Linked DNA regions of Ramlibacter pinisoli. The protein of the gene in region 1 binds, or shares a complex with, the protein of each later gene. Links are inferred from orthologs where the notes say so. Each region holds a gene or a part of one and is shown in the gene's direction. Other genes may lie near its edges. The genes, in order: secA and secY.

Evidence for each region.
Region 2: the proteins of secA (region 1) and secY are in contact, whole or in part, in a crystal structure (PDB 3DIN), measured with the Thermotoga maritima proteins. The link is inferred for Ramlibacter pinisoli from one-to-one orthologs. Residues at the interface, in WP_004082002.1 of Thermotoga maritima: Glu261, Ala262, Arg263, Lys300, Ala301, Arg302, Thr303, Ile304, Ile305, Leu323, Tyr324, Asp325, Pro326, Val329, Ser330, Tyr333, Ile336, Lys340, Phe345, Val349, Glu363, Phe364, Tyr374, Ser375, Gly376, Gly377, Glu393, Ile395, Thr482, Ser483; in WP_004081795.1 of Thermotoga maritima: Glu108, Gly109, Glu110, Glu111, Ala236, Glu237, Arg238, Arg239, Ile240, Thr241, Ile242, Gln243, Tyr244, Ala245, Arg246, Arg247, Val248, Thr249, Gly250, Arg251, Arg252, Val253, Tyr254, Gly256, Ala257, Ser258, Thr259, Tyr260, Leu261, Pro262.

Annotation. Positions count from the first base shown.
Region 1 is NZ_WSEL01000009.1:1,950,177-1,953,804, reverse strand. Bases 177-3,494 are described here. They hold secA (preprotein translocase subunit SecA), read left to right. Parts: upstream 177-498; coding sequence 499-3,294; downstream 3,295-3,494. Other genes in these bases: GON04_RS23685 (response regulator), read right to left, coding at 3,328-3,494; GON04_RS23695 (M23 family metallopeptidase), read left to right, coding at 177-380. Also shown: more of GON04_RS23695, read left to right, coding at 1-176; more of GON04_RS23685, read right to left, coding at 3,495-3,628. UniProt on the Escherichia coli protein: Required for protein export, interacts with the SecYEG preprotein conducting channel.
Region 2 is NZ_WSEL01000011.1:242,385-245,648, forward strand. What follows is about bases 212-3,165. They hold secY (preprotein translocase subunit SecY), read left to right. Parts: upstream 212-1,005; coding sequence 1,006-2,325; downstream 2,326-3,165. Other genes in these bases: rpsE (30S ribosomal protein S5), read left to right, coding at 212-370; rpmD (50S ribosomal protein L30), read left to right, coding at 363-545; rplO (50S ribosomal protein L15), read left to right, coding at 547-978; rpmJ (50S ribosomal protein L36), read left to right, coding at 2,371-2,484; rpsM (30S ribosomal protein S13), read left to right, coding at 2,506-2,871. In the rest of the region: more of rpsE, read left to right, coding at 1-211; more of rpsK, read left to right, coding at 3,166-3,264. UniProt on the Escherichia coli protein: The central subunit of the protein translocation channel SecYEG. Consists of two halves formed by TMs 1-5 and 6-10.

The DNA of each region.
Region 1 (3,628 bases):
TGCACACCGGCCTGGACTTCCAGTCGGATCCCGGCACGCCGATCGCCGCGGCGGCCGGCGGCGTGGTCGTCACCCAGGCGTGGCACCCGCAATTCGGCAACCTGGTCGAGATCGACCACGGCAACGGGCTGCTGACCCGCTATGCCCACACCTCCCGGGCCTACGTGCACCGCGGCGACCTGGTCAAGCGGGGCCAGAGGATCGCCGACGTGGGGTCCACCGGCCGCTCGACCGGCCCGCACCTGCATTTCGAGGTGCTGGTCGAGGGCATCCCGCAGGACCCGAGGAAATTCCTCGACGCCGGCGCCAACCTCCAGCGGCTCGAGGTCGCCGCGGCCCGCCCGGCAGTGCCACCCGTCGTCCAGCGCGCCGGGCGGTAAAATCAGCCGCTTTGCCGCAGCCGGCGCTTGCACCGGCCCGCGGCAGCCCCACCTGCTGCAGCTACACAAGGATTTGGCTGTCCTGCGAGGCCGACGGCCACCAGGCGGCACCGCGTTCATGGCCAAGAATTTCCTCACCCAGATCTTCGGTTCCCGCAACGACCGGCTGCTCAAGCAATACCGCCGCGTGGTGGAGCAGGTCTCCGCGCTGGAGCAACAATTCGAGAAGCTGGACGACGAGCAGCTGCGCGCCAAGACCCAGGAGTTCAAGGACCGCGTGGCCCGGGGCGAGGCGCTGGACGCCCTGCTGCCGGAAGCGTTCGCGGTCGTGCGCGAGGGTTCCAAGCGCGTCATGAAGATGCGCCACTTCGACGTCCAGATGCTGGGCGGGATGGCGCTGCACAACGGCAAGATCGCCGAGATGCGTACGGGCGAGGGCAAGACCCTCACCGCCACGCTGGCCGTGTACCTCAATGCGCTGTCGGGGCACGGCGTGCACGTGGTGACCGTCAACGACTACCTGGCCAACCGCGACGCGCAGTGGATGGGCCGCCTCTACAACTTCCTGGGCCTGTCGGTCGGCGTCAACCTGCCGCAGATGTCGCGCCAGGAGAAGCAGGCCGCCTACGGCTCCGACATCACCTACGGCACCAACAACGAGTTCGGCTTCGACTACCTGCGCGACAACATGGTGTACGAGCCGGCCGACCGCGTGCAGCGGGGCCTGAACTACGCCATCGTCGACGAGGTCGATTCCATCCTGATCGACGAGGCCCGCACGCCGCTCATCATCAGCGGCCAGGCCGAGGACCACACCGACCTGTACATCGCGATGAACAGGGCCGTGCCGCTGCTGACGCGCCAGGAGGGTGAGGCCGATCCGCTCACCGGCGAGGGCGTCACCAAGCCGGGCGACTTCACCGTCGACGAGAAGACCCACCAGGTCTTCCTCACCGAGCAGGGCCACGAGAATGCCGAGGCCATCCTGGCCAACCTCGGCCTGCTGCCCGAAGGCGCCTCGGTCTACGACCCGGCCAACATCACGCTGATGCACCACCTGTACGCGGCGCTGCGGGCCAAGCACCTGTACCACCGCGACCAGCACTACGTCGTGCAGCGCGGCGAGGAAGGCCAGCTCGAGGTGGTGATCGTCGATGAATTCACCGGCCGCCTGATGGCGGGCCGGCGCTGGAGCGACGGCCTGCACCAGGCCGTCGAGGCCAAGGAAGGCGTGCCCATCCAGCCGGAGAACCAGACGCTGGCCTCCATCACGTTCCAGAACTACTTCCGCCTGTACGCCAAGCTGTCCGGCATGACCGGCACGGCCGACACCGAGGCCTACGAGTTCCAGGAGATCTATGGCCTGGAGACGGTGGTCATCCCGCCCAACCGGCCCAGCAAGCGCGAGGACCAGCTCGACCGCGTGTACAAGACCACGCGCGAGAAGTACGAGGCCGCCATCCAGGACATCCGCGAGTGCCACGAACGCGGCCAGCCGGTGCTGGTGGGCACGACCTCGATCGAGAACTCCGAGATCATCGACCAGCTGCTCACCAAGGTGGGGCTGCCGCACCAGGTCCTGAACGCCAAGCAGCACGCCCGCGAGGCCGACATCGTGGCCCAGGCCGGCCGCTCGAAGATGATCACCATCGCGACCAACATGGCCGGCCGCGGTACCGACATCGTGCTGGGCGGCAACGTCGAGAAGGCCGTCGAGGCGGTCGAGGCCGACGAGGCGCTCGATCCGGCCGCCCGGCAGGCGCGCATCGCCGAGCTGCGCACGCAGTGGCAGCAGGACCACCAGAGCGTCGTGCAGCAGGGCGGCCTGCGCATCATCGCCACCGAGCGGCACGAGTCACGCCGCATCGACAACCAGCTGCGCGGCCGGTCGGGCCGCCAGGGTGATCCCGGCTCGTCGCGCTTCTACCTGAGCCTGGACGATCCGCTGATGCGCATCTTCGCCGGCGACCGGGTGCGCGCCATCATGGACCGCCTGAAGATGCCCGACGGCGAGGCCATCGAGGCCGGCATGGTCACCCGCAGCATCGAGAGCGCGCAACGCAAGGTCGAGGCCCGCAACTTCGACGTGCGCAAGCAGCTGCTGGAGTACGACGACGTCGCCAACGACCAGCGCAAGGTCATCTACCAGCAGCGCAACGACATCATGGACGCGGCCGACCTGTCGGCGCAGATCGCGTCGCTGCGCGAAGGCTGCTTCACCGATCTGGTGCGGCAGTTCGTGCCGGTCGAGTCGGTCGAGGAGCAGTGGGACCTGGCAGGCCTCGAGAAGGTGCTGGCCGACGAGTGGGGCATCGTGCTGGGCCTGCGCGAGCTGGTGCAGGCCTCCACCGCCATCACCGACGAGGACATCCTGGAGAAGGTCATTGCCGCGGCGCACCAGGCGTTCGAGCGCAAGGTGGCCGAGATCGGCCCGCAGAACTTCACCCAGTTCGAGCGCGTGGTCCTGCTGCAGAGCATCGACGTCCACTGGCGCGAGCACCTGGCCGCGCTCGACTACCTGCGCCAGGGCATCCATCTGCGCGGCTATGCGCAGAAGCAGCCCAAGCAGGAATACAAGCGCGAGGCCTTCGAGCTGTTCGGCCAGCTGCTCGACTCGGTGAAGAACGAGGTGACCAAGGTCCTCATGACGGTGAAGGTGCAGTCGGGCGAGCAGCTCGACCAGGCCGCCGAGGACATGGAAGAGCGCGCCGAGCACATCAGCAACATCACCTACACCGCCCCCAACGAGACCGGCGAGGCGGAGAGCCGGCTGGACGAATCGACCGCTGCTCGGTCGGCGGTCGGCGTCGGCGCTGCGCTGGCGGCGGGCGAGGTGCCGCGGGTCGGCCGCAACGATCCCTGCCCGTGCGGCAGCGGCAAGAAGTACAAGCAGTGCCACGGCAAGCTGGCCTGAGCGGGCCGGCTCGCACGGGACGCTGAGGCGTCCTCAGTGGTCGACCTGGCGGCGCGGCTGGCGTGCCAGCCAGCGCGTGTAGCCGGCGTCGCCGCCACCGGTGCCGTCGATCGGGAACAGCGCGCCCAGCAGCTGCGGGCCGCCGATCGGGAAGGCGTCGCCCAGCTCGGGCGCCCGTTGCAGGCCGGAGGCCAGCTCCAGGTTGGCCAGCTTGCGGCCGGCCCGGATGTCCTCGACGGCGTCGGCCGGCAGGCGGGCCGATTCGGCCATCTCGGCCAGCGCCGGCAGGGCGGCCGGCGTTTCCAGCTGCAGCCAGCTGGCGAAGCCGGCGGCA
Region 2 (3,264 bases), on another replicon or contig:
GTCCAAGGAAGTGCCCGCCGCCGTGCAGAAGGCGATGGAAGAGTCCCGCCGCAACATGACCAAGGTGTCGCTCAAGAACGGCACCCTGCACCACACGGTGTACGGCCAGCACGGCGCGGCCCGCGTGATGATGTCCCCGGCTCCCAAGGGCACCGGCATCATCGCCGGCGGCCCGATGCGCGCCGTCTTCGAGGTGATGGGCATCACCGACATCGTGGCCAAGAGCCACGGTTCGACCAATCCCTACAACATGGTCCGCGCGACCTTCGACGCGCTCAAGCGCTCGACCACCCCGTCGGAAGTGGCGGCCAAGCGCGGCAAGTCGGTCGAAGACCTCTTCACCGCTGACCCGGAGATTCGACATGGCTAACCAACAGACGGTCAAGGTGCAGCTGGTGCGCAGCCCCATCGGCACCAAGGAATCGCACCGCGCCACCGTGCGCGGCCTCGGCCTGCGCAAGGTGAACTCGGTGTCCGAACTGCAGGACACCCCGGCGGTGCGCGGCATGATCAACAAGATCAGCTACCTGGTGAAGGTGCTCTGACATGGAACTGAACACGATCAAGTCTGCCGACGGCGCCCGCAAGCCGCGCCGCCGCGTCGGCCGCGGCATCGGCTCCGGCCTGGGCAAGACCGCGGGCCGCGGCCACAAGGGCCAGAAGTCCCGCGCCGGCGGCTACCACAAGGTCGGCTTCGAAGGCGGCCAGATGCCGCTGCAGCGTCGCCTGCCCAAGCGCGGCTTCAAGTCGCAGTCGCTCAAGTTCAACGGCGAGGTCACGCTGGCCGCGCTGGAGAAGCTCGGCGCCGCCGAGGTGGACCTGCTGACCCTGAAGCAAGCCAAGCTGGTCGACCAGCTGGTGCGCAACGTGAAGGTCATCAAGTCGGGCGAACTCAAGATCGCCGTCAAGCTGACCGGCATCGGCGCGACCGCCGGCGCCAAGGCTGCCATCGAGGCGGCCGGCGGCAGCCTGGCCTGAGCAAGTTGGACCTGACGAAGGCAAGCAGTGGCCACTAACGCAGCCCAACTCGCGAAGACCGGCAAGTTCGGCGACCTGCGTCGCCGGCTGGTGTTCCTGCTGCTCGCGCTGGTGGTCTACCGCATCGGCGCGCACATCCCCGTGCCCGGCATCGACCCCGGTCAGCTGCAGCAGCTGTTCAGCGGCCAGCAGGGCGGCATCCTGAGCCTGTTCAACATGTTCTCGGGTGGCGCGCTGTCGCGGTTCACGGTGTTCGCGCTGGGCATCATGCCGTACATCTCGGCTTCCATCATCATGCAGCTGCTCACCTACGTCGTGCCGACGTTCGAGCAGCTGAAGAAGGAAGGCGAGTCCGGCCGCCGCAAGATCACGCAGTACACCCGCTACGGCACGCTGGGCCTGGCGCTGTTCCAGTCGCTGGGCATCGCCATGGCGCTGGAGGCCTCGCCGGGCCTGGTGCTGGCGCCGGGCTTCGGCTTCCGCATGACCGCGGTGGTGAGCCTGACGGCCGGCACCATGTTCCTGATGTGGCTGGGCGAGCAGATCACCGAGCGCGGTCTGGGCAACGGGATCTCGATCCTGATCTTCGCCGGCATCGCCGCCGGCCTGCCCAACGCCATCGGCGGCCTGCTGGAGCTGGTGCGCACCGGTGCCATGAACATCCTGACGGCGCTGTTCGTCGTCGCCCTGGTGGTCGGCGTGACCTACCTGGTGGTGTTCATCGAACGCGGCCAGCGCAAGATCCTGGTGAACTACGCGCGGCGGCAGGTCGGCAACAAGGTCTACGGCGGCCAGTCGTCGCACCTGCCCCTGAAGCTGAACATGGCCGGCGTCATCCCGCCCATCTTCGCCTCGTCGATCATCCTGCTGCCCGCCACGGTGGTCAGCTGGTTCTCGGCCGGCGACTCGATGCGGTGGCTCAAGGACATCGCCTCCATGCTCAAGCCGGGCGAGCCGATCTACGTGCTGCTGTACGCCGCCGCGATCGTGTTCTTCTGCTTCTTCTACACGGCGCTCGTGTTCAACAGCCGCGAGACCGCCGACAACCTGAAGAAGAGCGGCGCCTTCATCCCGGGCATCCGGCCGGGCGACCAGACGGCGCGCTACATCGACAAGATCCTGGTCCGCCTGACGCTGGCTGGCGCGGTGTACATCACCTTCGTCTGCCTGCTGCCCGAGTTCCTGATCCTCAAATACAACGTGCCGTTCTATTTCGGTGGCACGTCGCTGCTGATCATCGTGGTGGTGACGATGGACTTCATGGCCCAGGTGCAGAACTACCTGATGAGCCAGCAGTACGAGTCGTTGCTGAAGAAGGCCAATTTCAAGACCTCCCTCGGCGGGTAAGCCGGCCGGACGTACCGGTTCAGGAAAGATTTAGGAGAAAGACAAATGAGAGTTTCGGCTTCCGTCAAGAAGATCTGCCGCAACTGCAAGATCATCCGCCGCAAGGGCGTGGTCCGCGTGATCTGCACTGATCCGCGCCACAAGCAGCGCCAGGGCTAAGACAGGTTCAGAGGTAAAGACATGGCACGTATCGCCGGTATCAACATCCCGCCGCACCAGCACGCCGAGATCGGTCTGACCGCCATCTATGGCATCGGACGCACGCGCGCCCGCAAGATCTGCGAAGCGACGGGCATTCCGTACTCGAAGAAGGTCAAGGACCTGTCGGACGCCGACCTCGAGAAGATCCGCGACCAGATCGCCCAGATCACCATCGAGGGCGACCTGCGCCGCGAGACCACGATGAACATCAAGCGCCTGATGGACATCGGGTGCTACCGGGGCTTCCGCCACCGCCGCGGCCTGCCGATGCGCGGCCAGCGCACCCGCACCAATGCGCGCACCCGCAAGGGCCCGCGCAAGGCCGCCCAGGCGCTCAAGAAATAACCGGGAAAGAGAACTGACATGGCCAAGGCTCCCGTCAACAACGCCGCGCAGCGTGTGCGCAAGAAGGTCCGCAAGAACGTCTCCGACGGCGTTTGCCACGTGCACGCGTCCTTCAACAACACGATCATCACCATCACCGACCGCCAGGGCAACGCGCTGAGCTGGGCGTCCTCGGGCGGCCAGGGCTTCAAGGGCTCGCGCAAGTCGACCCCGTTCGCCGCCCAGGTGGCCTCGGAAGTCGCCGGCCGCGCCGCGATCGAGCAGGGCATCAAGAACCTCGACGTCGAGATCAAGGGCCCCGGCCCGGGTCGCGAGTCGTCGGTGCGCGCGCTGGCCGCGCTGGGCATCCGGATCAACTCCATCTCGGACGTGACCCCGGTTCCCCACAACGGC